One region of the Shewanella sp. SM87 genome, then DNA from elsewhere that is predicted to be linked to it. Evidence: predicted binding sites of a transcription regulator. Region 1 holds the regulator's gene; the other holds the start of a gene.
The links. Region 1 encodes MetJ, which represses methionine synthesis genes. Its sites were predicted from a motif close to TAGACGTCTAGACGTCTA; they were not measured.
Positions count from the first base shown of each region.

Region 2: a site for MetJ is predicted at 1,130-1,147, ahead of metE (5-methyltetrahydropteroyltriglutamate--homocysteine S-methyltransferase). Genes of this name have one in related genera too.

Region 1 covers NZ_JAKKSC010000047.1:7,164-22,126, forward strand. Annotated here, with positions in the region: gene L5M11_RS22190 (methyl-accepting chemotaxis protein) at 1-453, shown strand, start outside; gene metF (methylenetetrahydrofolate reductase) at 526-1,413, opposite strand; gene L5M11_RS22200 (bifunctional aspartate kinase/homoserine dehydrogenase II) at 1,631-4,018, opposite strand; gene metB (cystathionine gamma-synthase) at 4,030-5,193, opposite strand; gene metJ (met regulon transcriptional regulator MetJ) at 5,406-5,720, shown strand; gene L5M11_RS22215 (sulfite exporter TauE/SafE family protein) at 5,855-6,598, shown strand; gene nrfD (NrfD/PsrC family molybdoenzyme membrane anchor subunit) at 6,705-7,652, opposite strand; gene L5M11_RS22225 (4Fe-4S dicluster domain-containing protein) at 7,655-8,221, opposite strand; gene phsA (thiosulfate reductase PhsA) at 8,234-10,516, opposite strand; gene L5M11_RS22235 (pentapeptide repeat-containing protein) at 10,947-11,609, opposite strand; gene L5M11_RS22240 (SRPBCC family protein) at 11,714-12,196, opposite strand; gene L5M11_RS22245 (hypothetical protein) at 12,420-12,848, shown strand; gene L5M11_RS22250 (phosphoribosylaminoimidazolesuccinocarboxamide synthase) at 12,835-13,938, shown strand; gene L5M11_RS22255 (hypothetical protein) at 14,406-14,669, opposite strand; partial or broken gene L5M11_RS22260 (transposase) at 14,809-14,963, shown strand, end outside.
Region 2 covers NZ_JAKKSC010000018.1:89,574-104,536, reverse strand. Annotated here, with positions in the region: partial or broken gene L5M11_RS15215 (IS4 family transposase) at 1-102, shown strand, start outside; gene L5M11_RS15210 (LysR family transcriptional regulator) at 152-1,057, opposite strand; gene metE (5-methyltetrahydropteroyltriglutamate--homocysteine S-methyltransferase) at 1,257-3,527, shown strand; gene queG (tRNA epoxyqueuosine(34) reductase QueG) at 3,633-4,835, opposite strand; gene L5M11_RS15195 (substrate-binding periplasmic protein) at 5,010-5,807, shown strand; gene L5M11_RS15190 (diguanylate cyclase) at 5,804-7,660, opposite strand; gene L5M11_RS15185 (phosphatase PAP2 family protein) at 7,881-8,405, shown strand; gene L5M11_RS15180 (DUF3069 domain-containing protein) at 8,442-8,876, shown strand; gene L5M11_RS15175 (NAD-dependent malic enzyme) at 9,009-10,697, opposite strand; gene L5M11_RS15170 (DUF1456 family protein) at 10,967-11,431, opposite strand; gene L5M11_RS15165 (Nramp family divalent metal transporter) at 11,572-12,846, opposite strand; gene L5M11_RS15160 (PH domain-containing protein) at 12,998-13,537, opposite strand; gene L5M11_RS15155 (TonB-dependent receptor) at 13,780-14,963, shown strand, end outside.

The sequences.
Region 1 (14,963 bases):
GCCGCGATTGAGGCCGCCAGAGCCGGAGAGCAAGGACGAGGATTCGCCGTCGTAGCCGATGAAGTTCGCACCCTTGCGACTCGCACTCAAGCTTCAACCACAGAAATTCAAAAAATGATTGAAGCGCTACAGCTTAAAGCCAAATCTACCGTTTCGGCGATGGAAACCAGTTCACGCACTACTCAAAGCTGTGTTGCCCAAGTTAATCAAGCGGGTGAAGAACTCGTGGCCATCACCCAAGCGGTTTCGACCATTAGCCAGATGAACATCCAGATCGCCAGCGCGGCAAATGAGCAATGTGCTGTTTCCGCAGAAATTAACAAGAACATCAATAACATCAACGATATTGCCACGACGACAACCAATAGTGCGGTGCACACTGCGCGGGCGGGTGACGAACTTGCCCAGCTTGCGGCTCGCCTTCAACTGCTACTGGCACAGTTTAGGATCTAATACATACACCACTGACACAAAGCAAAACGCCGCATTATCTGCGGCGTTTTTATTAGCTTATTTTATAAGGTTTTATTTAGGACGCACGCCTAAAGTGTGGCAAATCGCGTAGGTCAATTCGGCGCGATTTAAGGTATAGAAATGGAAATCCTTCACGCCTTCGCGGGACAGCACTTTCACCATGTCGATGGCCACGTTTGCCCCCACCAATTGGCGTGTACCCGCATCGTTTTCTAGGCCGTCGAATTGCTTATGTAACCAATTCGGTAACGACACATTGGTCATGCCCGCGAAACGTTTTAGCTGGGTAAAGTTAGTCACAGGTAAAATGCCCGGCACAATTTCAACGTCGATACCGGCGGCAACGCAGCGATCACGAAAACGCAGGTAAGATTCCACATCGAAGAAAAATTGGGTAATGGCACGGCTAGCGCCCGCATCAATCTTACGCTTAAGGTTGATCAAATCCGCCTGTGCATTACTCGCATCGGGATGCACTTCTGGATAGGCCGCAACGGAAATATCAAAGTCAGCCACAGAGCGCAGTAAACGCACTAAATCGACCGCAAAACGGGTTGGCTTTGGGCTGCCCGCAGGTAAATCACCCCGCAGTGCCACTATGTCACGAATGCCCGATTTCCAGTAATGTTTGGCCAGTTCTAATAACTCTTCATCGCTGGCATCCACTAAGGTTAAGTGCGGTGCGGCAACGAGGTCGGTTTCCTGTTGGATACGTTCAATCACGCCATGGGTGCGGTCGCGAACACCTGAGTTAGCACCGTAAGTCACAGACACAAACTTAGGATTCAGCGGCTCTAAACGACGGATAGAGTTCCACAGTATCTGTTCCATTTCGGGGGTCGATGGCGGGAAAAACTCAAAAGAAACATTAATATCGCCATTAAGCTCAGACAAGCTCTGATTCAGCGATTGTGAATGTTGTGCGTGATGAAAAGCCATGTGTATTTCCTCAACCGCCCTTGGCGCTACTCTTTGCTAGTATGAATTAGTTCAAATGGACGTTTGGACGTCTATATGTCCATATACTAGAGAAACTGAGATGTAAGTCAAGCCCAAAAATACCCATAAACCGCATTTAATCTCGGTTAATTCAATAGATTTATTCTAGCCAATAAAAAAGGACTCGAATGAGTCCTTTAAGAAGCTTGATACCGCATTATTCCTGCAGCAGATCGCGACAGATCTGGGTCAGATCCGACTGCACCGCCGCCGCTGTCACTTCGCGTCCTGCGCCCGGTCCACGGATGATCAGCGGATTACCTTGGTAGAAGACACTGCGGATCACAAACACATTATCACCAGGGGTTAAGTTAGCGTAAGGGTGATGGGTATCAATCCACTGCAAACCCACTTCGGCCTTAAGCTCTGGACCGCTGTTGTCTAAGGATGCCACATATCTGAGCACCTTATTTTGCTCCGCCGCCGCACCATATTGTTGCAGCAGATCGGCATCTAACTCAGCAATGCGGGTGAGAAATTGATCTAAGGGAATATCCGCCAAAGCGGCTGGTACGAGTGAGCGCAGCTCAATATCTTCAAGCTCGATTTCAAGGCCAATCTCACGGGCTAAGATAAGCAGTTTACGCTGCATATCACGGCCGGAGAGATCGTCGCGGGGATCGGGTTCAGTAATACCTAAGCCTCTGGCTTCAATCACTAATTCTGAAAATGGCTTACTAGTATCGTATTTCTCAAACAACCAACACAAGGTGCCGGAGAAAATCCCGCCCACCGCTTCAACGCTATCACCGCTGTTACGCAGATCATTTAGCGCATGTTGGATGGGTAAACCTGCGCCACAGCTGGCGTTATAGCGCCAAAATAAGCGACGATTACCCAGTTGCTGCTTTAACTCTCGATAGAAAGGCAGTGGACCCGAGCCAGCGAGTTTATTCGCGCTCACCACATGGATACCACGCTCGAATAGCTCTGGATATTGCAGCGTCAAACTGGCGCTGGCACTGATATCTAAGGCCACCAGCTCATCGCAGTTAACTTGCTCTAATTGCTCGAATAAATGTTCATACTGCCAAGGCGTTGCTTCAGTATTAAACTCTGTTTGCCACGCGGCAAGATTAATGCCGGTGGATTTAATCAAGGCTTTACTCGAACTGACTAAACCGACTAACTCAACACTGGCTTCGAGTTCATGGTCCAGTGATGGTGAAACCGACTTAAACAGATCGATCCAAGCCTCACCGATATTACCCACACCGAGCAGCAAGACGCCAATGCGTTTACGCGGACCCGCGCAGCGGCGGTGCACCTTTTGGGTTAACAGATTCACCTGCGACTGGGGCACTAAAGTTACTAAACTTAAATCGCCACTAAACAAAGGTTTAGCATCGCGGCTCAGTAAACGCGCGAAGCTGCGGCGATAATGTTCGGCGTCGGCACTTACTAATGCGACTAAACCAAAATCTGTGTTGATCTGCTGATCGCTGATCCCTAATGCTTCGGCATCGAGTAATCTTTGAACTTGTTTTTGATTCTCAGCGGTATAGGCAAGTTCAACCCTTTGATGGGCAGAGGTCCAATGGGCCAATGGCGTTAAACCTGCGGCGATCAATAGATCTAATAAACGGGTTAACTCACCCGTGAGTTTAAAGCCGAACAGGACCACAGCATTGAGGTTAGTCACCACAGGTGCGCTCGCCGACGAACTGTGGGGCGCGATCAAGGTAAAGTCGGTGTGGGATGCATAACTTGAGCGTACCGCTAAACTCACTTCGGTATTAAACAAAGGCTGCAGAGTGCGCGAATGTAATACTGGCGAGCCTAAACGCGCTAGGCGATCGGCTTCGGCAAGTGACATGCTTTTCAGTAACTTGGCATCGTTGATTTTATTAGGATCGGCGTTGAACACCCCTTCCACATCGGTCCAAATAGTCACGCGCTCGATATCGGCGAGACTCGCAATCAGGCTGGCACTAAAATCTGAACCATTACGACCAAGTAATAAGGTATCGCCACGCTCGTTAGCGCAGATAAATCCTGTGATCACTAAGCGTTCATTGGGATGCGCAGCTAATAGGGCTTGTACTTTAGCGCGGGATTCCTGTACCCGAATTTGTGGCACAGCGGCTTCATCGGCCACTAAAATTGAACAGGCATCCACATGGCTTGCTGCCACGCCAGATTCGCGCAGCAGCGCCGCCATTAAACGTGCCGACCAACGTTCGCCAAAGCTCACCACATGGTTGATTTGGTATTCGTTGCGCTCATCTAAAGACAACAAGCTGATGAGTTGCGCTTTATCAGTGGCCAAACGCTCACGCAGATCTCGGGCTTGTTCATTCGACAACAACTGCTCAATCAACCCCTGTTGGTAACTGATCAGCACTTGTAATTCTTCTTGCCATAGCTGACCCGCATCACGCAGCGCTAATAATTTATACAGGAAATTCGTGCTTTTACCCGCCGCAGAGACCACCACGAGGTCATCACTATGACCGTGGGTTAACAGGATATGGGCGACTCGACGATAACAATCGGCATCCGCTAAACTGGAGCCACCAAATTTATGTAAGTGACAACGTGCCATCTATTATTCCTCTACTGACAAGCCGCAACGGCGGCTAATCCTGCTTGAATATCTGCAACTAAATCGGCGGCATCTTCAATACCCACCGATAGACGCAATAGGGTGTCCTTAATACCAGCCTCGAAGCGCGCCTGCGGCTCCATGGCTCTGTGGGTCATAGTGGCGGGCACTGCCACTAAACTTTCGACGCCACCTAAACTTTCCGCCACACTAAATAAGCTGAGTGCACCTAAAAAGGCCACCACTTCGGCCTCGCCGCCTTTGAGCTCAAAGCTCAGCATAGCGCCAAAGCCCTGTTGTTGCTTGGCCGCAATGGCGTGACCTGGGTGATCCGCAAGACCTGGATAATAGACTTTGCTCACCACAGGGCTTTGCGTTAATACCTCAATAATACGCTGGGCATTGGTTTGATGCTCGCGAATACGCACCGCTAAGGTACGTAGGCCGCGCAGGGTCAGATAACTGTCGAAGGCCGACCCCGTTAAGCCTAGAGTGTTCGACCACCAATGTAAGCTTTCGCCGATTTGCGCGTCTTTGGCGACCACAGCGCCGCCGACCACATCGCTATGACCATTGATATATTTAGTGGTGGAGTGGATAACGATATCCGCGCCTAACAATAGGGGTTGTTGCAATATTGGCGATAAAAAAGTGTTATCGACCACCACCAGCGCGCCGACACCATGGCTCGCCTTAGCAATGGCTTCGATATCCACCACACGCAATAACGGGTTCGATGGGGTTTCGAGCCACACCATCTTAGGATTCTGCGCAATGGCGCCGGCTAACGCTTGGCTGTCGGTTTGGTCGACCACAATGAGCTTAAACTGGCCTTTCTTCGCCAAGTTGGTAAATAAACGGTAGGAACCGCCGTAACAATCGTGGGGCACGACCAATAGGTCATCGGGGCCGAGCAAAGTAGTCACTAAGGTGATGGCCGCCATGCCAGTACATGTCACTATGCCAGTCGCCCCCTTTTCTAATTGCGCTAATGCTTCGCCTAAAATGCAGCGCGTTGGGTTGCCTGAACGACTGTAATCGAATTCGCGGGGATTTTTATGACCATCGAAGGCGTAATTAGTCGACAAATAAATCGGTGGCACAACTGCGCCATATTGAGTATCGCTTTCGATACCCTGACGCACTGCCAGTGTGGCTAATTGACGCTCTGCCATGGGGGGACTCCTAAATTCGGTAGACTGATAGAGATGTCTGGACGTCTAAATGTACCTAAGCCCAACGCCATCGTCAATAGGCGTGAAGACGTTTAGACGTCTGAACATAAAGAAATCTGTTTGCAATCACAAAGAAATAGTAGCAATAATTTGACTGTTCTTTGTAAGGGTTTAAAATCTGCCCCGAATTTAGCGTTATAACAGGTGAGTCAATGACTGAATGGAATGGGGAATACATCAGCCCCTATGCTGAACATGGCAAGAAGAATGAACAAGTAAAAAAAATTACTGTGTCTATTCCGCTCAAAGTGCTTAAGGTCCTCACGGACGAACGTACTCGTCGTCAGGTCAATAATTTGCGTCACGCCACCAACAGCGAGCTGTTGTGTGAGGCATTTTTGCACGCCTACACTGGCCAGCCATTGCCCAACGATGAAGATCTGTCAAAAGATAACCCAGACAGCATTCCCGCCGAAGCCAAGTTGTTGATGGATCAAATGGGAATCGAGTGGGAAGACATGGAATAGCGACTCGTCGCTTTCAAAGTCATATCACAGTGCTCATCAATAGGGATCGTTAACGATCCCTTTTTGTTTATACCCAAGCGACTTCAAACTTTAAATTTCACCATCTTGAGTTGGTTTGGGATATAGGAAATCCTATGTTTTCTATGATAGATCCACAGACACTCGCCTTAGCCTCGCTGGTCGTGTTTCTGGGCGCCTTAACCCAAAGTCTGATTGGGTTTGGGCTTGCGGTTGTCGCCAGTCCTTTGCTGTATATCGTCGATCCACAACTTGTACCTGCGCCTGTTATTGCTATGGGTTTCTCCATCGCCCTGCTGACCTTAGTGCGTGAACGCGGCCACTTAGAATTCAATGGCTTGCAATATGCGCTCCTAGGTCGCGTGCCCGGCGGTTTTATCGGCGCGAGTTTATTGCTGTTTGCGCCTCAACCCATACTCGGTTTATCCATCGCCGCCATTGTGACTGTCGCAGTGATCCTCAGCCTGTATAAATTCAGCCTGCCAGTGAATAAGAAAACCCTCTTCGGTGCGGGCGTGGTTTCAGGGATCTTCGGCAATATCGCCGCGATTGGTGGCCCGCCGATGGCGATTTTATTGGCAGGCAAAGATGCCTCGCAGTTTCGTGCTGCCCTGTCGGCCTTCTTCATTTTTAGCTCCATGATTGCATTGATCATTTTAGCGATCACTGGCTTATTAGAATTAAAACATCTGTGGCTGTCGTTGATGCTGCTCCCCTCAGTGATTTTAGGTTACTTAGTCGCAGGGCGATTAGTAGGCCGTGTCGATAAAGAGAAGACAAAGATGGCGACGTTAGTCCTGTGCAGTATCAGTGCCTTAGTGCTAACGGTGAAGTCGGTTATCGAGTTATTACCCCAATAAGCGTCCCGCTTGTACTGGCAAACCTTCTCAAGATTCAAACAATAAAAAAGCACTGACATTGCCAGTGCTTTTTCTTTATCTATCAATATGTAAAACCAGCTTACACTCAGCTTAAATAGCTTTGCCCTGCGTACACAATAAAGTGTCTTAAGGCGAGTACGCCCGTTAAGCTCGCACAAGCCACCATGATCATCGCGCCCTTAGTGTGGCGAGTCGCGGTGGGTAGCAGCATAAACAGCAATGGAATACCAAAGCCAATACCGACAACACCTATCCAGAACACGCTTGCCCATAGCCCAGAAGTTAACGATGCTAAGGCCGCTGCCGCCGCGCCACCCTTGAAGTACAAGGCGCAGAACAACATGAACAGGAACAGGATTTCAATCGCCATCACAGGCAATTCTAAACCGTGCATCTTCACTAAAGTTTTGTCGTGGCTGTCAGTCTTAAACATCAGCAACGCCAGTACCGCATTTGCCGCAGCGCCCGCCGATAGACCTGACACTAAAAACAGCGCAGGCAGCACCGCAGTGTTGAGCATAGGATAGGCATTCATCGCCGAAATTAAGAAGCCAGTGTAAGCCCCTACGCCAATGGCGAGGACAAACAACAATACTTCAATCAGCCTTCGAAATGGCATAAGTAACTTAGCGATAGGTGTTAGGAAACCCAAACCCCATTTTGGTAAGTCATCCCGCAGCACAATAATGGCGTACGCAAAAGCTAAGGGAGAATACGCCAGCAGCGCCAGCACCCCGATTGCCATCACAGACTGGAAGTTATAGTGAATTAAGATCAGCCAAAAGTGGAATGGTTTGGTTAAGTCAAACACTAAGCAAGCTAAACCTAAGCTAATTGCCACAGGCCCAATAATGGCTGCCGCCTTAAGAATGCTGCTTTCAGCTCCCGCGCTGAGTTCCTTATTCGCCCAGCGTAAACCAATGCCAATCAATAAACTGCCCGCGGATAACCCCGCCATAAACAAGTAAACGGCGATGACCCAGTGCCAAGTGACAGGATCATATTGCGCCATGTCGCCCCAAGTATTGTTCATAATCAAATCCCCCCTCTTTTGGTAGGAACGCGATATACCCTAGGTTTAGTGCCCAAATGGGTTTTATCTTGGTAAGTGATTTTAGTGTTGAGCATGATGGCCACTTCACTCTGCGGATCATTAGCATCACCAAACACTAAGGCATCGGTTGGACACACAGTCACACACGCCGGCTCTTCGCCCCGTGCTAAACGACTGTCTTTACAGAAGTTACACTTATCCGCCGCCTTGGTTTCTGGGTTCATAAAGCGCACTTTATAAGGGCACGCTGCCACACAGTACATACAGCCGACACACTTCTCGATATGGATAGAGATAATGCCGTCTTCACCCACATAGGCCGCACCCGTTGGGCACACCTTAACGCAGGGTGCATCTTCACATTGCTGGCAAGATACCCTGTGATATTTGAAATGCAGATTGGGCATCTCACCAAAGGGGCCTTCCACACGCACTTGCAGACGAGTTACGCCTTCGGGTACGCCATTTTCACTGCGACACGCCACGTTACAGGCTTGGCAGCCGATGCACTTATTCTCGTCGTGCACCATTACATATCGTTTATTCATTTAAGCCTCCGATTAGCGCTTTGCCAGCGTGACGCCCGTGGTGTGCACTGTCATGCCACACACAGGAGCAGTAACGTGCGGCAGTAAGTTACCGCAGTGGATACCTTTGCCCGTTGCTCTGACCAACTCTTTGTTTTTAGAACCAAAGCCCATGTAAGCAAACACAGTATCTTGGCGAATGCCCGGCGTGACTAAGGCATGGCCTTCTTCTGTGCCAACACTGCTGGTGAGGCGGATTGGGTCGCCATTGCTGATCCCTAACTTGCCCGCAGTAACAGGGTGAACCCACACAGCGTTATCCGACATCAGGTTAGCGAGCATAGGCACATTGTGGGTTGCGCCATTGGTGTGCACCGCCACTTTGCCTTGGATAAAGTACAGCTCATCTGCTTTTTTAAGATTCACTTCGCGGAACTTGATCACCCCACGGCCCGGTGCCATGGCTTCGACTTTCGCGGAAGTGAGTTCAATCTTGCCACTCGGGGTTTTAAAGGTCAGTGCACTGGCGTAAGTGCCGTCTTCATCGGCAGGTCGCGCATTGGGGTATGCCTTAATAAACTCGGCAACCATCTTAGGCTCGCACAACATAATTGGCTTACCGAAGCTCACGAAACCTTCGTCTTTGATCCGGCGCAGCAGGTCAGTGTCGCGGTTCACCTGCAGCATTTGCAGGGTTTCCATGTTTTCCCATGGATAGAACTCGCCAAGGCCCATAGCCACACCCACATCCTTAAAGATCTGCCAAGAAGGCTTAGTATCACCTAAGGTTTCAACGACCCGTTGGCGCACATAATAGGCCGGATTTTTACCTGACTTATCAGCAATTTCTTCATCACGTTCAAGATAAGTCGATTCAGGTAAAATCACGTCCGCATAGGCGGCGGTTTCGCTGATATACACATCACACACGGCGATAAAGTCGAGCTTTTTCATCGCTTCAACAACGCGCGCTCTGTCTGTCATGGTTTGCATTGGGTTAGTGCGTGACATCACCCAGCCGTGTAACTGGTAAGGAACAGCGCTTAACGTGGCATCGAGAATGGTTTGGTAAACGCCGCCCGATGTCCACATCATGGCGTACTGCTCTTCCACCTGATCGATACGTTTCGCTGCTGGTTTTGGCATGTCTTTCACGCCAGGTTTTGCCAATACTGGCGCAACCGCTTCACCGGCAAGCTTGTTGTAATCACCGGGTTTCTGGCCGATATAAATCCCGCCCTTACGCTCAATATTACCAATCAAGACGTTGGCGGCGTACAGGGCGCGGCGCATCTCAAACTCTTCGGTGGTAAAGGTGGCTCTGTGACCAAAATCGACCACAGCATGGGGCGCTTTAGCGGCATATTCGTGGGCGATACGACGAATGTCTTTGGCAGGCACATCGGAGATGGTTTCAGCCCATTCAGGGGTATAAGCTTTCACTTCGGCGGCAAAGGCTTCGAAGCCTTCCACATAGCGCGCGACAAATGCCTTGTCGTAAAGATTATCTTCAATCAATACATGGCATAACGCCAAGGCGACGGCTACGTCGGTACCGGGGCGAATGGCATACCATTCATCAGCTTTATCGGCCACGACGGAGAATCTTGGCTCGAACACCACCAGCTTGGCACCTTTGTCCATTTGCGCCGCCATCATGCCGCGGGTTTCGGACATATTGATGCCTTCGTACAGGTTATGGCCGAAGTTAATGATGTATTTAGAGTTACTTAAATCTCGTTTGACCTTAGTGCCAAAAATAGCCTTAGCGGCAATTTCATAACCGCCGGGGCAAGTCGACGCGTGGGTAAAAGTATTTGGACTACCAAAGGCGGTCGCAAGGTGAAACAAATGCTTTTCTTGTGAGCCCGATTTTGACGAGAATGCCACGGCCTCTGGGCCATGTTCTTTTTTGATTTTATTGAGGTTTTCAGCGATTAATTTATAAGCTTCATCCCAACTGATCTCGGCCCATTTGCCTTCGCCGCGCTCACCGACCCGCTTTAACGGTTTAACGATACGCTGTGGATCGTACAGTAAGCTATGGCCTGCGCCGCCTCGGGCACACACTTTACCGCCAAAGGATTTAGCGGCCTTGTTGCCACTAATGAAGACGTTTTTGCCCTCAATCACCCGCGCCGAAATCGGGCAGCGAGTCGAACACATTTCACAAATACTGGCAATGTCTTTGCCCATGCCCTTTAGCTGCTTATTCTCTAATGCCGCTAAGCTGCCCGGCAGCAGACTGGCCAGCGCACACGTGGCGCTGCTCGCTCCTGCTCCCTTTAAAAAGGTTCGCCTATTAAGCTCAATCATGGTTACCTCCATCACGCTCATCCCACCCGTCAGTCGCCACATTGGACGCCATCGAGCAGAGGTTTGCTCACTGATTTGATTACTTTTTTAGTTATAAAGCGTTAAAACAGCGCCACCATATCTTCAAAATACACGGCATACGCTGAATACACTGCTCATCCACAGAGATTGTTATCCCGAAAGAGGTAGGTGGGTATTGTGGTAAACCACATGGGGAAGCTCGGTGTGATCTACCGCAACTAAAACCTAAGACTGACCTTGAAATACGTGAATAAGATCAATAGGTCTTAAAAAACGGATAGAAAAAGCCGCCAGATGGGACAAATGGCGGCTTCAAAAACAAACAGATATTTCAGTAAATTGCGATAACACTCGTGGAATGAGCATCACTATGCTGAGTGAAAAGCTGAGTAAAAACCTACCACAATCCTTAATCCATTAATTCTATATCAAGGCAGTTGAGCAGCCGAATCGCTTCGTCACGGCTAAACTTAGCGCCTTTGATTTTATTGTTAAAAATGTCGATATCGTAATTGGATGCCTCGCTGAAATCCGTCTCCAATAATTGAGTTCGGCCAAACAGACTATGACTAAAATCCGTGTAGGTGAAATTGGCTTGATTAAAACTGCCCTCGCGAAAATCGACATCGTGGGCCTTGCACTCTTCGATGATAATTTCATCGAGGGACAAACCTAAAAATGAGCAATCATTTAAGATGCATTGCTTAAAGGAAAAGGGCGCGGCAAAGGATAAACGTGACCACGCGGCGCGGGTCCAATCAATACCGACTAACTTACATTCTTCAAACTCCACCCCGCTGAACTGACACTGGGGCACTTTCACTAAACTTAAGTTGCAACGCACAAAGCGGCAATCGATAAACTTGCATTTACGGAAAGTGCTCTCGCTAAAATGGCAATCTTGAAAGCAGCAATCCTCGAACTCGATGCCCTGTAGATCTTGGGCTAATTCCGACAAACCATTGAACTGTTTTGATAAAAAACTATTGCCCTGCAAAGCAGCGCTTTGCGCGAGTTGCGATGGCGCAAGCTGTGATTGTGTAAGCTGTGGCACTTCTTTCTGTGACGACATAACACCTCTAATCCTGCCCAATCCCCAACAATAAAATATGCAGGGCAATTGGGCTAGATACTGCTTATTGTTTACTCTCTGATACGAGGCTTGAGACTCACCGGCTAAATGCTCGCGATGAGTTCCTCAAGCTGATCGGTCGCCTTAGACCACCCCTGATAAAACCCCATATCCTCATGATTCTGCCTATCTTCGCTATTCCAATGCAGCACCCGCGCAGTGTACTTGGTCTTGCCGTCCACAGGTTCAAAAGTAATAGTTGCCGTCATAAAAGCTTTATCGGACGGCACCCAAGCCTCAGTAAAGGCATCGGTAAATACGATGCGCTCATTCTCAACCACCTCGAGATACACGCCACGATTCGGGAAATCCTGTCCCTCAGGGCTGCGCATCACGATCACATTTGAACCACCGGCACGCACATCTAAGCTCGCGCTAGCCACAGTCCACGGCCTTGGCGTAAACCAAATTTTAAGGAGTTCTGGCTCGGTCCACGCGCGGAACAGCTTTTCTGGCGGCGCATCGATAATCCGCTCTAATACTAGCTCTCGTTGATTATCATTCTGTACATGCTGACTTGTGCTCATATTCCCTCCATTGGATATTTGGCTTGATGGTCTTGTCGGCTGCAGCTACGTCATAAACTCGCACATCAGCGCGCTAAAATACAGCCCTTCAACATTAGTTCGTCCGCAGAACAGCAGCCCTCCATCATGCTCAGCACTGAGTGTTAGCGCCTGATTCCCTTGCAAATCCTTACGCCCGCTAGACTCAAACCACAAAACTATATAAATGGCTGTGTAAAGAGCGATGCAAATAGCCGTGGCAAATTTTGTCAAAAAAGGTAGAATGTCGCCACTTTTTCGCGGCAGTCTAGAACAAGGTTCTCTCGGATTAATGGTTAGCATTTTCGAGCAAAATGGCACGGGCCCAGCCCGCTTTCGCAGACCACTTTCACTGTGGTGCCAACCTTGCCCTGCGTTTGTTCCATCCCTTGCATTATCTCCACCCAACACAATTCAAACACCGCCCGAAAATACAATTTTTGCTGTTCAAGATTTAACATCAAATCCCGCAAACTGGCTGAACGCTTTACACCCTAAGCAAAGCGCGAATAATAAAGCGGTTGCAATGAATCTGGCTGTTGCTAACGCCCTAGTCCATCTGCAAACCGACACTTATAAAAACCTTATCCCTACACTCTCTATCCTAAGGAATACTCGTCATGAGTCTTGCTGATTCCGTATTAGCCGTGAATAACGATTTGCCAATCCGCACCGACAGCCCAGTCCACAGCGGCAAGGTTCGCAGCGTTTACTGGCTAACCGATGCCGACAGCCGCCGTTTAATCAAAACCAAGGGTTATAACGTCCCCGAAGATACCCCGCTCGCCATCATGGTGATCAGCGACCGTATCTCAGCCTTCGACTGTATCTTCCACGGTGAAGGTGGTCTCAAAGGCATTCCCGGTAAAGGCGCGGCATTAAACGCGATTTCTAACCACTGGTTTAAACTGTTCGCCGAAAACGGCCTAGCCGACAGCCATATTTTGGATATCCCGCACCCGTTCGTATGGATAGTCCAGAAAGCCCGCCCCATTAAAGTCGAAGCCATTTGCCGCCAGTACATCACAGGCTCAATGTGGCGCGCTTACTCTAAGGGCGAGCGAGTATTCTGTGGCATCACACTGCCAGAAGGCTTAGAGAAAGATCAAAAGCTCCCTGAGCTGTTAATCACCCCATCGACTAAGGGCATTTTAACCGGCATCCCAGGCGTGCCAGCCCAAGATGACGTGAACATCAGCCGCAGCGATATCCAAGCCAACTACCAAGCCTTTGGCTTTGAAAAGTTAGAAGATATCGACCTGTACGAGAAGCTGTTAAAAGATGGCTTTAAGGTGATTTCAAAAGCACTGGCCAACATTGATCAAGTGTTTGTCGACACTAAATTTGAGTTCGGTTATGTGACCGACAAAGATGGCAATTCAAAACTGATTTACATGGATGAAGTCGGCACTCCAGACTCATCACGTATTTGGGACGGCGCCGCCTACCGCGATGGCAAGATTTTGGAAAACTCCAAAGAGGGTTTCCGCCAATTCCTGCTAAATCATTTCCCAGATCCTGATGTGCTGCTCAACAAAGACAGAATGCCAGAGCGTGAAGCCCTCGCCCGCGACAATGACCTCCCACTTGAGGCCATGATGCAAGTGTCACGCACTTACACCGGCGTTGCCGAGAAGGTGACTGGCGCTCCAATTCCGCTGCCAGCGAATCCAAAGGCAGATATCATTAAGATACTCAAAGATGAGTATGATTTGATCGTGTGATCAAATCATTGTGGGATGGGAGTTTTCCCTTTCCCAAGAGTTGAAAGGCGCTTCGGCGCCTTTTTGTTTTTTAAACTTGGGTTTGGATTTATTTGTATGAGTCAATTTAACTCAATTCTGAAATGCAAATCTGAGAAAAATCAAAGTCAAAGTCGTGGGGCTTCACCCCACAGCCGACCAAGGAGGACTGCTCGTCCTATCCTCCTTGGATTCTCCAAGACGCCCCTAGCGGAGTTGAAAGCCCTTTGGGCATTTAGCGTCCTTATTCTATCGCGTCAGACGCTCGTCCCTGATTCGACTGACGCTATCTCGGCATCCATGCCTCGCTCACGCAACGAACGCAAATGCCCTGCGGCAACTCCGAGGGGATGGTGAACTCCTGTCGTTTTAGTGTTGTCTGTGATTTACTAAAAAAGATATACATGTTCCATCGTTGGCCAGAGAACCTCTATACTACTACCTTGATATTAATCTATCTCATCAAAGCCATAGTCGTGGGGACAACCACTAATCTCGGTAATTTCATACTCTGCCAGCCCAAACTCTCCAACTATTAGCTTACATAATACTGTCACTTCTACATCCAAATCTTGCCCTCGAATGTCAGTTTCTCTACGATGTTCACCACTAGCAGTGCCCCTAAGTTTAACCACTAAACCGTTACCTGGTTCCCAGTCGTAATCACTCAACTCAAGGTAGATTTCATCAAAAATTGTATCTGTTTCTGCCATTGCTCCCGAAAGCCCGTCAGATGAAAGGATATCGTAGCTATTTTCACTAACTCGCTCGCTTACTGTGTAGTGGCACACTAATTTTGGCCACCTAAATAGAGGTGATATTATTACCTCGTAGATGACTTTAGGTGAACACATGAGATCGACAACCAGAAAAACATTTAGTGCTGAATTCAAACTTGAAGCAGCCCAATTAGTCCTCGATAAAAACCATAGCATCATCGAAGCTGCAAAGGCGATGAACGTAGGTAAGTCCACTATGGATAAATGGGTGAGACAGTTAAAGCTAGA
Region 2 (14,963 bases), on a different contig from region 1:
TTTAAGCTGGATGGTAAACGGGAAAGGGCATATCCACGAGTTCTTAAAATGAGCAAAAACAAGTTCCCGGTTAGACCAAAGAAAAATGCCGTTCACTCTTAAGTGAACGGCATTATGCATTCGCAGGCTTTTTTAGTCAATTTCACCCGCATTAATTCGTCTTCTGCTGGCGGGATAAACCTTCCCTCGCCACCAGTTGTAACCAATTTTGGATCAATGCAGAGTTAGCACTGTGGCGGCGATAGGCACCAAATAGCGGTCGTTTCAGACCTTCTTGGCCGAGTTTTACCGTAGCGAGACTCAGTCCATGTCCTTCATTAATCGACCAGCTTGGCAGTGCGGCTATGCCGTCTTTACAGGCGATGCGTTGCAATAACATCATTGTTAAATCACAGGTTTTTTGCTCGCCCGCCTCTATGCCCGCAGGCTCTAAAAAGTGGCGATAAATGTCTAAACGCGTCAACGGCACTGGATAACTGATAATAGGCAAGTGTGCTAATTGCTTAGGGGTGACATAGGCTTCTTTCGCTAAAGGATGATCCTTAGCAACCACTAACTTCACTTCAAAATCAAACAAATGCTGGTAGGCGAGTGAATGCCCAGGCACAGGATCTGAGGTTAATACAATATCCAGTTCACCCATTTCTAAGGCATTGAGCGAGTCGAACAGATGACGGCTCGACAAGTCTAACTCGGCTGCCGGATGATCTTGCCTAAATTGCTCCATTACAGGCATTAACCAGCGAAAACAGCTATGGCACTCAATGCCGACACGCAACTGATTGGTTTCGGTTTCCAGCCCATTCTTCAAATCTGTCTCGGTTTCTAACACCTTAGGCAAAATTTCTTCGGCCAGATGCAGCAGGCGTGCACCTTCTTGGGTGAATGACAGTGGCTTACTCTTACGCACAAAAATGGGCGAGTTAATCCTTTGCTCCAGCTCCTTAATCTGGTGGGAGAGGGCGGATTGAGTGACAAAACGTTTTTTGGCTGCGCCCGCCAAACTGCCGCTTTCTTTCAGGGCCATTAAGGTTCGCAGGTGTCTTAGTTCGATCATGTTCACTCCAAGTGAATTTCGCTCATGTTGTGCTTGAAATCAATTCGGTTGCTGGAATAGAGACTAACACAATAAACTTCTAGACGTCCAGACGCCCATTGTTATTTATCAGGCTGAAGTGCTGAAAAGTGCCAAGAGAAAACAATCTGGTGGGTGTAAGTGCCGAATATGGCTTATCTCAAATAAAGGAAGATAGAGTATGCAATTAAATAGTCTTGGGTTTCCCCGTATTGGGCGTCGTCGTGAATTGAAATTTGCCTTAGAAAAATACTGGCGTGGTGAGAGCACTCAGGCACAATTACGTGAAGTGGCGAGTGAACTTCGCCGCACCCATTGGCAGTGGCAAGCTGCTGCTGGCATTGAGCAAGTTCCCGTAGGTGATTTTGCCTTTTATGATCAAGTGCTGACCTTAAGCGCGACTTTAAATGCCATTCCTGATCGTCATCGTGGTGAAGGGGCAATCGATCTCGATACTTTATTCCGTGTTGCCCGCGGCAGAGCGCCAACGGGCCAAGATGCGCCAGCCTCTGAAATGACCAAGTATTTCAATACTAACTATCACTATCTGGTACCTGAGCTCAGCCAAAACCAAGAGTTTTCGATTGCCTATGAGCAGTTCTTTGATGAAGTTAGCGAAGCGCAGTCCTTAGGTTATAAAGCAAAACCTGTGCTACTCGGCCCTGTTAGCTACTTGTTCCTTGCTAAAACCGTGGGCCAAGAGTTTGATAAGTTAAGCTTATTACCCAATTTATTAGCTGCTTATGCTGACATTTTGGTGCGTTTTGCTGCTCTGGGAGTGCAATGGGTACAGCTCGATGAGCCCATTCTCGCATTGGAATTGGATGGCGAATGGCAAGCGGCGATGACTGAGGCGTATCAAGCCCTCAGCACTGCGAAGGTGAAGATCCTTCTTACCAGTTATTACGGCGGTATCGCACACCATCAAGCGCTGGTATCGGCCTTGCCGGTCGCGGGGTTGCATGTCGATTTAGTCACAGCGCCGGATCAATTGGCAGTCTTTGCCCATGCGCTTGGTCGAGATCAAATTTTGTCGGTGGGTGTGGTCAATGGTCGCAACGTGTGGGCGGCAGAGGCGGATTTGATTGCCGAACGCATAGGCGCGGTTGCCCGTGATCTCGGAGATCGCTTGTGGATCGGTACTTCTTGCTCACTCCTGCACAGCCCTGTGGATTTAGATGTGGAAGCCACGCTTGAGCCCGCGCTGCGTCAACAACTCGCGTTTGCGAAGCAAAAATTACTTGAACTGGCCAATGTGCGCCAATTGCTACTGGCACCTGAATCTATCGCGGCAAAAGAGATTGTGCAAACCAGTTTGGCGCGCCGCGAGGCGAAAGCGCAGGCTGCCGACAGTCAAGTGATTGCCCGCGTTGCCGCGTTGACATCTGCCGATTATGAGCGCGTCAGTGATTTCACCGTACGCCAAGCAGTGCAGCAGCAGAAATACCGTTTACCTCTGTTGCCGACCACCACCATTGGCTCCTTCCCACAAACACCTGCAATCCGTGGACTACGCAGTCGTTGGCGCAAGGGCGATCTGAGTGATGCACAATATACAGAGCAATTACAACAAGTCACCCGCGATACTATCGACCGCCAGCTTAAACTCGGTATCGATGTGCTGGTTCATGGTGAGGCCGAGCGCAACGATATGGTGGAATACTTTGGTGAGCAGCTTGCGGGCGTTGGCTTTACCAAAAATGGTTGGGTGCAAAGCTATGGTTCACGCTGTGTTAAGCCGCCGTTGATCTATGGTGATGTTAGTCGTCCAAAGGCGATGACGGTTGATTGGGCCGAGTTTGCCCAAAGTCTCACCGACAAGCCTGTAAAAGGCATGCTGACTGGCCCTGTGACGATTCTGCATTGGTCATTCGCCCGTGAAGATATCGGCCGCGATGTGATTGCGACTCAGCTGGCGCTGGCGATTCGTGATGAAGTGGTGGATTTACAAAATGCCGGCATTGGCATTATACAAATCGATGAGCCCGCCTTCCGTGAAGGTCTGCCATTGAAACAAAGTGAGTGGCAAGCCTATTTAGATTGGGCGGTGAATGCCTTTAAACTCAGCGCTGCTGGGGTGATTGATGAGACTCAAATCCACACCCACATGTGTTACAGCGAGTTTAACGACACTATTGCCGCGATTGCCGCCATGGATGCCGATGTGATTACTATCGAGACTTCGCGTTCACGGATGGAGTTACTCAACGCCTTTGAAGATTTTGAATATCCCAATGAAATCGGCCCAGGTGTGTATGACATTCACTCGCCAAACACCCCAAGTGTGGAGGCCATGGTGCACTTAATCGAGAAAGCGGCGCAAAAAGTGCCCGTACGTCAGCTGTGGGTCAATCCAGATTGTGGCCTAAAAACCCGTACTTGGGATGAAGTCGAACCCGCACTGAAAAACATGGTCGATGCCACGCGAGAACTACGTCGCCGCCTTGGTTAATATTATGCTTGAGTGAAATATTTTTTTACTGAGCTTATTGAGTTTGTTGAATTAGTAACAGCGGATGCTTATGCATCCGTTGTCTTTTATTTATTGCCGACTGACTTAAGCATCTCGCGGTAAGCCTTTTTCGATAATGCGCACCATACGTTCGGTTTTGCGGCGGGCTTTTTGTTGTTCAGTTGCAGCGCTTTCAGCAAGGCGCGATTGCTGGGCATTAAGCGCCCATTCAATATGCTCACGCACTATCTCATCGATATCTTCGCTGTGATTGCGGGCGTTAAGTGCGGCAACAATGCTTGGGCTTGCGGGAGCGTTACCCAGTGCTACTGCAATATTACGTAGCCAACGTTTATGTCCAATGCGACGAATGGCGCTGCCTTCAGTTTGTTTAAGAAACTCGGCCTCGCTCCAAGCAAAAAGGCTGAGAAGGTCAGGTTGCTTTAACTGCGGACGAATATGAAAGTCAGTTTCTTCAGTCAGCGGCGCTTGGCGATTGATGGGACACGCGAGTTGGCAATCATCGCAGCCATAGATGCGATTGCCCATGAGTGGCCTAAATTCTTCAGGAATAGCGCCCTGCAGTTCAATGGTGAGATAGGAAATACAGCGTCTGCCATCGACTACATAAGGTTCTACGATTGCACCCGTTGGGCAGGAGGTAATGCAGGCGACACAAGTGTTACAGCCTTCTTGAATGGGAATATCCACTGGTAGCGGCAAATTGATCAGTAGCTCACCTAAAAAGAACCAACTGCCAGCTTCATGGTTGAGTATGAGTGAGTGTTTACCTGTCCAGCCTATACCGGCTTTTTCGGCTAAGGGGCGCTCAAGTACTGGTGCTGAGTCAACAAAGGGGCGAAAGTCAGCGGCATCGAAACCGAGAGAAACTAGCTCTGCACTGATTTGATCTCCCAGCTTTTTAAGTCGAGCGCGGATCAACTTGTGGTAGTCGCGACCTCCTGCATAACGGGAAATATAACCTAAGTTGGGATCGGTGAGATTCGTTGCAAAGCCAGCTTCGGGTGGTAAATAGTCCATCCGTACGGAGATCACCCGCACTGTGCCCGGATGCAGTTCTTGCGGGCGAGCGCGCATCATGCCATGGGTAGCCATATAGGCCATTTCGCCATGAAAACCTTTGTCTAGCCATGCTTGGAGTTTGGCTTCTTCAGCGGTTAAATCCGTATCGCAAATGCCAACCTGCGCAAATCCGAGTGCTTTTCCCCACGTTTTAATTTGAAGAGCGAGCCGCGACAGCATGCTGGCATAGGATTGGCTTGGGGTTTGATTGGCTAAAGTTGACATGAATTGATTGCAGCGAGGCTCTTGGCTAGGTGGCAATATGATAGCAGTTTTCACTTATTGAGGACGAGTTTACTCAGAAGGGGGCGTGAGGCGATATTTTCTTTGGGGTATTTGTTTATTTGCAGTTGGGATTGAGTCTATGATTAGGTCTAATGTTTATCGTTTGGTATTCGTATGCTGAGTGCGTTTCCCCTTAGGGCGTGTTTTCTTGCGATGAGCTTATTAGGCCTGATGCCTAATCTTGTTTTTGCGGCGCCTGACAAGTTGAAATTGGTGACCGAAGCTTGGCCTCCCATGAGTTACGAGCAAAATGGTGTGCCGCAAGGTTTTGCGGTGGACTTAGTCAATACCTTGCAATCAAGACTGGGTCAGAGTGAAAAAATCGATGTGTTACCTTGGGCTCGGGCGTATTCAATTGCCAATACCTCTGCGAACGTTTTACTTTTTGCTACGTCAATTAATGATGAGCGAGCTGAGCAGTTCGATTTTATCGGTCCTATTGCGACCAGCAAAATTGCATTGTACGCAAGGGCGGCAGATCCCATCGCTCTCGATCAACTTGCTGAACTTCAATCGACAGATATTGTGGGGGTTTATCGGGAATCGGCGGGTGCGCAGTTGCTACAACAAGCGGGCGTGGATAATTTGCTGGTGGCGAGTTTTCCGCAGCAATCGGCGAAACAGTTGCTGTTTTCTCGAATTCGTTTTTGGTGCCAAGCGGATCTTGCGGTAAAGCAGATACTCGAAGAGGTTGGCGCGAGTGAGACAGATATCCGCCAAGTGTTTGTGGTATCGGAGATTAATCTCTATTTAGCTTTTTCTAAAGGGACGTCGGCGGAAACCGTTATCAGTTGGCAAACAGAGCTTGAGAAAATGAAAGACTCAGGTGAATTTAGTCGTCTGTATCAGACATGGTTTGGCACTTTGCCACCGCCATTACAACATCAAGTGTTTTGGCATAAGGCCGTTTAATTCTCTCTTAAAGCCTCATTCTTGGCTGATTTCAAACAATTTCTGCCCGCATTTTTAGCCTCATAAAGAGCATTGTCGGCCCGCTTTAGCAGGGTGGCAAAATCTTTATCTTGATATGCATCTTCCGTATTATTTTGTGGTTCTAAAGTGGCGACACCAGCACTAACGGTTAATTTGAGTTCTGCTGGTAAATTCTGTGCGCTAAGGCGGCTAATATGGTTCTGCAATTGATGCGCCAGCGCTAACGCACCTGTGGCATCAGTGTTAGGCAATAGGATTAAAAACTCTTCACCACCGATGCGGCCAACGAGATCTTTATTACCCGATAAGGCTCGGCCTGCATTTGCAATGGTCATAAGGGCGCGATCGCCTAATTCATGGCCGAAGTTATCGTTGATTTTTTTGAAGTGATCCGCATCAAAAATAATCACTGAAAAAGGGCTTTGATGTTTTAAGGCTTGCTGAAAATATTTCGCGGCTTGGGCATAAATATGCCGACGATTAGGGAGTTTGGTAAGGTAATCTGTGAGGGCAATAACTTGCAGTTGGCGATTTCTATGTACTTGTTTATAAGCGAATATAGACACTATCGTCAGGATAAAGCCCGCTAGTAATAGGATAATGTGTTGCAGTGATTTGTTCTTTTCGAGTAGCGCGAGCTCTTGTTCTTTAAGGTTTTGGTTTTCAATCAAGCGTTGATTTTCAGATTCAATCCGACTGGTATCAAACTTGACCTTTAATTCTGTCGTATGATGGGAGAGAGAATTGCCATCGACTTTTTTTGTTAGGGTAACAAATTCTTGCAGCGCTCCGTAGGCGGCAGATAAATCATTCATAGCCACATATATGTTACTTTTAAGCTGCAGCAGTTGAGTGAGTCCCCGATTATTCTGCAGAGTGCGAAAGGCTTTTTCCCCTTGCTCAAGTTCGGTAAGCGCCTCTTTATAGCGAGCTTGTTGAAACTTTATATCGGCCATAAAAAGCTTCATGAAGCTGTAATCGGTCAGATCTTTTTCATTAATAACAGTATCGGCTTCGATTAAATACTTTTCGGCTTCGTTTAGACGATTGAGTTTGATTAAGCTGTAGGCAATATTCGTTGCCATAGTTGCTGCCACTTTTTCCTGCTGATGTTCCTTGAAGTATTGATAACTTACTAAGAAATTATCTACGGCCTGTTGATGTTCACCGAGTTCATCTAAGGCAAGGCCAATGTCCGAGTTGACATACATTGCCTGTTCTTGGTTATTGTTTTTTAGATAGAGAGCTTTGAGTTTGGTGTAATAGCGGATTGCACTTTGGGGATCGCCATAACGTCTAAAACTGGTAGCAACATCGGCAAGGTTAATGTTAGCCCAACCGCTTAAATTGAGTGATTCATAGAGATCTTGCGCTGTGACGAGATCGTCTAATGCCGCAGAAAAATCGCCAATATAAGAGTAAAGTGCGCCGCGAATGCTGCGCGAGTCGGCTATTAGCTTAAGGTCTTCATGCTCATAGGCACGTTTAACACTGAGATTATAGCCTTCCATCGCGCCATCCATATCACCACTTAATTGCAGAAACCAAGAGTGGCAGAGCGTGAGGTCGGTAATGAAATGGGGGGAGGCGGTTGGCGGAATATTGCTCAGTGCTTGGTTAGTATTTTTAAGTGCCAGTGCAATAGCTGTGTCGTTTTCTGTATTCTGATCCCAGCATTTGAGCAGTTGTAGCTTTTCATGACGGGTGACATCGTCAGTCGAAATTAGTTTGCTTAATAACGCTAGATTGCTTTCGATTTCTTCACGGGTCATAGGGACGCCGCTTTCAAATCTTGCAAATATTTTATCAACCTGAGTCTTTTCTTCTGCCATAGCGTTGCTGAGCGGCAGTAGAAGCAGCAATAAGGAGAATGATAAATACCTAAGTTGATGTAGCAAAAAAGATTCCTGTTCGAATTAAAATCAATAGCTAATTATTAGCTTAGCATAACTTGTTTGTTCATTTTTAATATAGATGTATAGCAATTTTGCATTCGGTTAATGATCAAGGTATAAACTCCGCCTTGGTTATTATCCCACAAAGGAATCACCCTTGAAGAAATTACTCTGTGCTGCATTATTCATGATGAGTGGCACTAGTTGGGCAGGCTCAGATTTAGAAACCTCTGGCGATGTATTGCATTTATTATTACCCGCTACTGCGATGGGTGCGACCTTGTTTTATGAAGAGGGTTATGATGGTAGTTGGCAGTTAATTCAGGCAGCGGTGTCGAGTCGGTTAATTGTTGAAGGTCTTAAGTATAGTGTGAGTAAAGACAGGCCAGACGATAGTGGCGATGATTCGTTTCCATCGGGTCATACCTCAGACAGCTTTATGGCGGCGACGTTTATTCAGCAGCGCTATGGTTGGCAATATGGTTTACCTGCCTATGTTGCCGCATCTTATGTGGGCTACACCCGAGTGGCGAGCGACCAACATTACCTCGAGGATGTGTTAGCTGGCGCGGCGATTGGCGCGCTAGCGGGTTGGTATTTTACTCAGCCCTATGAAGGTATTACTGTCACGCCGATAGCGGGTAACGGCGTTTATGGTTTATATGTGAGTGGTCAGTTTTAAGTCTATTTTTTGAATGAATGTTAATCGAGATTTTTTATGAGCGAATTATCAGCTGTTTACCGTGAAACTGCCGAGCAGATTTCTTACAATGTTGCGAATAAAGTGTTACCAATGGCTAAATTACCGGGTGACTTATTAGCAGCGTACCAAGGTTTGTGTGCCGAACTGTTGGAAGACAGGGAAGGTAAATTTAGCCAAGCTTGGGCATCTTTACCTGCCAGTGCACGTAATCTAATGGAACAAGCCGCATTCCACGGTTTCTATATTGCTAATGCTTGGTTGCAATTGAGTCGTGTCGCCCAAGAAATTTCTGAGCAAGCCGATACTGATAGTGCAATCCAAGAGCAAGAATATAACGGTATTTTTACGCGCTTAGCCGATGAATCGCTCAAAGAAAGCCTACGTAAGTTGAAGAAAGCGCGTACCGATCGCGCTTTGCTCAATAGCTTTAAACAGGTGATGGCACCTTAGTGTTCTATTGAAATGAAAAACTGTGCCTGAAATGAAAAAGCCCGTTACTGCAAAGTAACGGGCTTTTTGCTGGCTAGCACAAACGCTCAACTAAGCTGCTCTACTGCAACTTGAGTCGCGGCAACGCTATGCTTAGAACGAAGTGCGTTTGTAGCGGCGATATTCTGGACTCCAGAAATTGCCTTCAATCGACTGCTGTAAGATCTCATCGCTCATTGGCAGCGTTAACCCTTGTTCAACTGCGACTTTACCTACGGCGAAAGCAATATGCTTACTCACAGCATGGATATCTTCGAGTTTAGGCAGTAGTGGACCTGTACCATCGATTGCCAGTGGCGAACATTCGGCAAGTGCGCGACTTGAAGCCATCAACATGGCATCGGATACATGACGTGCGCCTGAAGCTAATACGCCTAAGCCAATACCTGGGAAGATAAAGCTGTTGTTGCACTGGGCTATTTCATAGGTTTCACCATCGACAACCACAGGCTCGAATGGGCTGCCCGTAGCGACGAGTGCTTGACCTGAGGTCCAATGCAAAATGTCCTTCGGTGTCGCTTCTACGCGGCTGGTGGGGTTCGACATAGGGAAAATAATCGGGCGAGCACAATGGCTGTGCATAGCACGGATGATTTCTTCGGTGAAGAGACCCGGAACGCCAGATACCCCAATCAACACTGTCGGCTTGGCGTTGTTAACCACATCGAGCAGTGAAATATTGTCGCTGAAATTGCTCCAATTTTGGATGTTGGTGCATTTCTGCGCCAATTTTTGCTGGAATGGCAACAGGTTAGGCATGTTGTCGAGCAATAAGCCCCAACGGTCAACCATACACACTTGAGTGCGAGCTTGCTCGTCGCTGATCCCTTCAGACACCATTTGTGCCACGATAGCTTCGGCAATACCGCAACCGGCACTACCAGCACCGAGGAAGGCGATACGTTGTTGATTCAATTCAGTGCCCGCAGCCTTACACGCGGCGAGCAAGCAACCAACGGCAACCGCAGCAGTGCCTTGAATATCATCGTTAAAGCAGCAATAGCGATCCTTATAACGCTCTAGGATCGGCATGGCATTCTTTTGGGCAAAGTCTTCGAACTGGATCAAAGTATCCGGCCAACGCACATGTACAGCTTGCATAAAGGCTTCGATAAACTCGGCGTATTCTTCACCACCGATGCGTGGATGGCGCCAACCCATATACATAGGATCTTCTAACAACTGCGGATTATCTGTACCTACATCTAAGGTAATAGGCAGGGTATAAGCCGGACTGATACCGCCACAGCTAGTGTAGAGTGACAGCTTACCGATAGGGATCCCCATGCCGCCAATACCTTGATCGCCAAGGCCTAAAATACGTTCACCATCAGTGACTACTATGATTTTAACTTTTTGACGAGTCGAGTTATTGAGGATGTCATCGATCCTATCTTTGTTCGGATAGGAGATAAACAAACCACGGTTGCGGCGATAGTTTTTCGAGAAACGTTCACAAGCTAAACCTACTGTCGGCGTATAGATGATGGGCATCATCTCGCTGATGTTATTTTGCACTAAACGATAAAATAAGGTCTCGTTTGTGTCTTGGATATTACGTAGGTAAATGTGCTTGTCTAAGTCGTTATTGAAACTTCTAAATTGATCGTAGGCGCGAGAAGCCTGCTCCTCAATCGTTTCAATGGCATAGGGGACTAAGCCTTCGAGGTTAAAGAAAATACGCTCTTCTTCAGAAAATGCACTGCCCTTGTTAATCAGTGGGGCTTCAAGAATGGCAGGTCCTGCAAACGGAAGATAGAGGGGGCGTTTATTATCGTCCATGGGTAACCTTTTGAGTTATTGTTTAAGTGGTCAATACGTGCTGTAAGTCACGTAAGGTTATCATGAAATGTGATCTTTGTTGTCCGTGGAACGAGGTATTTGTGGTTTTTTTTGCAGCAGTAAAAAAGTCAGCTGTTTTAAACAGGATTTCTGAGGTTGTTGAGATGGAATTGTTAAGGTCTTGTTTATATCCAAACAAGCTCAGGTGTAGATAAAAACGGATATAAAAAAACGCAGCCTAAGCTGCGTTTTATGTCATAAGTTTAGCGTTATACGCCGCGATACTTAAGTGATAAGCCGCGGATAAAGTTACGCAGTATTTGATCGCCACACTCTTTAAAATTCTTGTGGTCTGGATTGCGGAACAGGGCGCTTAGCTCTGATTTTGACATTTTCACTTCGGCTAAAGCCAAAGCTGCTACTATGTCTTCTTCACGCATTTCGAGGGCAACTCTCAGCTTTTTAAAGATGAGGTTGTTGTTTAAACGTGAAACGGGCGCTGGAATTTCTGCACCTTCACGTAGACCGCGCTTCTCTATGATAAGACCATCTAAAAACTGACATAAGGTCGTGTCGTTACAAGCTTTATAACCTTCTTCCTCTTCTTTACGTAGAAGATCAATCATCTCTTCGACAGGCACTTCTCTTCCAGCTTTAGCAAAAATTTTAATCATTTTTGCATTGCTAAAATCAAACACGAAGCGCAAACGGCGCAAAATATCATTATTAATCATGGTCATCTCTTGGCGCGGCTGCGCTATCTGGTTTAAGAGCCCGCATTATATACCCAAACCACCTTAATTGCAGAATTCAGCGGGAATTTAATGGCAGTTAGTTAAGGCCATTTATTACTCCGGCATAAACATTCTGGCAATTAACCTTTAATGATGTTGTACCAATAGATAAACAGTGCTGCGAAAATCAGTAGATAAATTAGGCCAAACCAAGAGAGTAGTTTCATCTTAGTCCCATATCTGTCTGTCTCGGGAAGCTGTTTGCTGGTCATTAAGCGGTAATTTAACCAAGCAAAAATGACTGTGGTCATAAAGGCCAAGATCATCACAAACTCGAGTAACGGTAAGAGTGCACCTTTAAAGAAGAGGATCAGCAATAAGCCAAAGGCACTGATGGCGAGCATGATCCCTGTGAGACGTTTGTCTGAACTGGCCTTTGAGGTGAGTAACTGCCAGCCCATATCTAAGGTACGGCTATAGCCATCGATCACTGTTACTGTTGTGCTGAAAATACACAGAAATGCCACAATACCAATAAGATAACGACTCTCGCCGCCCATCACTTGGCTGTAAAGATTAATCAATTGATTAGCAAACTGCGCACCGGAATCTGAAAAGTGTTCGCCACTGCCGTGCATCACTAAGGCGCCCAAGGACAAAAACACGATCGCGAGGATCGCAGTGATGATGTAGCCTAAGTTAAAGTCGAGCAGTGCCTGCGCTTTCGTGACCGTCTGGCTTTTTTGTTTTTCGAGCAACCAGAGAGAATTCCAAGCGCTGACTTCAATCGGTGCTGGCATCCAACCCATCATGGCGACCAAAAATCCCACATGGGCCCATTGCCAAGGTGAAGGAGAGATAAAATTGCTCGCTAATGGTTGAGCGTGATCCCAAGCTAAGGCCACGGCAATTAAGGTGGTTAAGGTTAGGGCGAACATGATGATCTTAGTGAGTCTATCAAGCAGTTGATAATGGCCTAAAATCAGTAAAGCCAATGAACTCAGCAATACCAGTAGGGCTAACCAATCGATGGGGAGCGGAATAAATTGGGTCAACATAGCGGCGGTTAACATGCACACCCCTGCAGTACTGGCAATGGCGGCGATCACATTGAGCCCAGTAAACAGCAGTAAGTAACCTCGGCCCTGTTTTTGGTAGCCGTGCAGTAGACTCTCCCCTGTGGCAGCTGTGTAGCGTGCGCCAGCTGCAAAGAAGGGATACTTAAGTAAATTCACCCCAAGAATAACCCAAGCCAGTTGCCAACCAAATTCGGCGCCCGCCCGAGTCGAGGCGACTAAATGGGATGCGCCAATCGCCGCTGCGGCCATAAGAACACCTGGGCCCATGGCTTTAATGCCGAGAGTTAGGTGTGTCATCCAAGAGGATGAAGGAGAAGTTACTGAAGATTCTGTCATGTCGTTATTAAAAATGCCTGTTGAAAATTAATCTGGGGAATCGAATAAGCCCTCATGCTAAGGCTGCGCTCATGTTAAAGCCGCGCTAACGCTAAGTGAGTGGCTCAACATTAAAGGTAAAGTGATTGAACTAAAAGTCGTTTTATTCAATTTATCTGTTTAATTTTTGGCTGAGTAAAGTTTCAATGCGTTTTAAGCTTGCAGCCATTTCGACTACGATTTGTAATAGCGTATTATCTGGCTGTGCCGATGGGATTGTTGGGTGCAAGGGTTGGGTAAGCCGTTCTTTTTGTTCTAATACGCGGGCTCTAAATCGAGGCGCATCGACTATGCCGACTAAGCTTATCAATGCGCCTGCGCCCGATTGGCCTGCGGTTTCTACCGTGAGTTTATGCAGACCAAATAGGCGCATAATTGGGCCTTGGATCAATGCCATATCGGTAATTTTGTCCAAAGGCACTGTGTTTTCAGTACGAGTTAATATGCCCCTCCTGACAATAAGTTTATTGCTGGTGAGCTCGGCACTCATATTGCGAATATAGCGGCGAGTCCCCCAGAGCCCGATTGGAAACCAAAGTAATAACAAGGGAATACCTATTATGCTTAGGCTGAAATAGGCGGCGCCTGAAAGCAACCAATACCAACCTAAATGGGTTTCAAACTCTGCTTGATAAATAATCTTGTCTTCCATCTTTCTTCCTTAAATTCTGATATTCAAATACTGCGACTTGTCTTGTAGGTTGAATTTTTAGTGCCTAGACGTTCTTTGATTCTCGTATGAGGAAAATACACTGTCTCAAATGTAACAAAAGTTTAACTTTTATTTCTCTGCCATTGACTTTGGTTTGTAACTCATTACCTTGTGTATTGTTAATTTAGGGTTTTCTTATTGTTAAAATAATTTTAATGAGATAAATAAAACAAGGGAAATGTATGAACAGACCTCAGATTCTACCCAGTGCTTGTGCAATCGCAATTGCTATGGCATGTGCGCCAACAGTGGCCCATGCTGCCGATAAAGGTGCAGAAAAAGTTGAACGTATTGAAGTAACGGGTTCCCGTATTAAACGTACCGATATTGAAGGCCCTTCCCCTATTCAATCGATCAGTAAAGACGATATTGCCAATATGGGATTTGATAACCTGCAGCAATTACTTGAACGCATGCCTGCCAATGGTGCTGGCGCGTTTTCTACCCGAGGAAACAGTCAAGATTCAACCGCCAACGGCGGCGCATCTATCAGTCTACGTGGTTTAGGCCCAGATGCGACCTTAGTGTTAATTAACGGTCGTCGTGTTGCGGCGAGTGCTTTTGCCGAAGGTATCACTAATTCCTTTGTTGATATCAATAATATTCCGGTATCAGCTATTGAACGTATCGACATACTGAAGGACGGTGCATCGGCTATTTATGGTTCTGATGCGATCGCGGGTGTGGTTAACATAGTTCTGAAAAAAGACATTGAAGGCATTGAGGTCAATCTTGGCTACGGTGATGCTTCAGGCACTGGCTACGATGAAACTACAGCGAATATGGTGTGGGGGATGAAGTCCGATAAGGGTAGCGCATCGGTTATCCTCGACTATTTCAAAAATGATACTTTAGCTGCGACTGATTTAGGACGTTTTGGTGTTTCAAATCAATCACCTTATGGTGGTGAAGATTTTCGTTCTTCCCGTGGTTTTCCTGGGTATTTCTATGTTGATGGTGTTAAAACTATCGATCCTGCTTGTCCTGCTGATAGTGCAACCGCGAGTGGAAGTTGTTTATTTGAGTACGGCTCATACAATTTTGTTGCGCCGGCTGCGGAGCGCGTAGGGGCTATTGGCCAATTTGACTATCATTTTAATGATGATTTAACAGCATTTTTAGAGTTAGCGGCGCAGCACAATACCTCAATCGCAGGTGGAGCACCGACACCACTTGACGAGGATGCTGGTTTAACTGTACCTGGATCTCACCCGAATAATCCTTGGGGGAAAGATATTGAAATTGGTCGCTTCCGTACGGTTGATGCGGGGGCGCGACGTTGGGATATTGAATCCGATAGTTTACGTTTAGTTGCTGGTTTACGCGGTGTAGTAAAAGAGTGGGATTGGGAAGCTTCTGTTCAAAA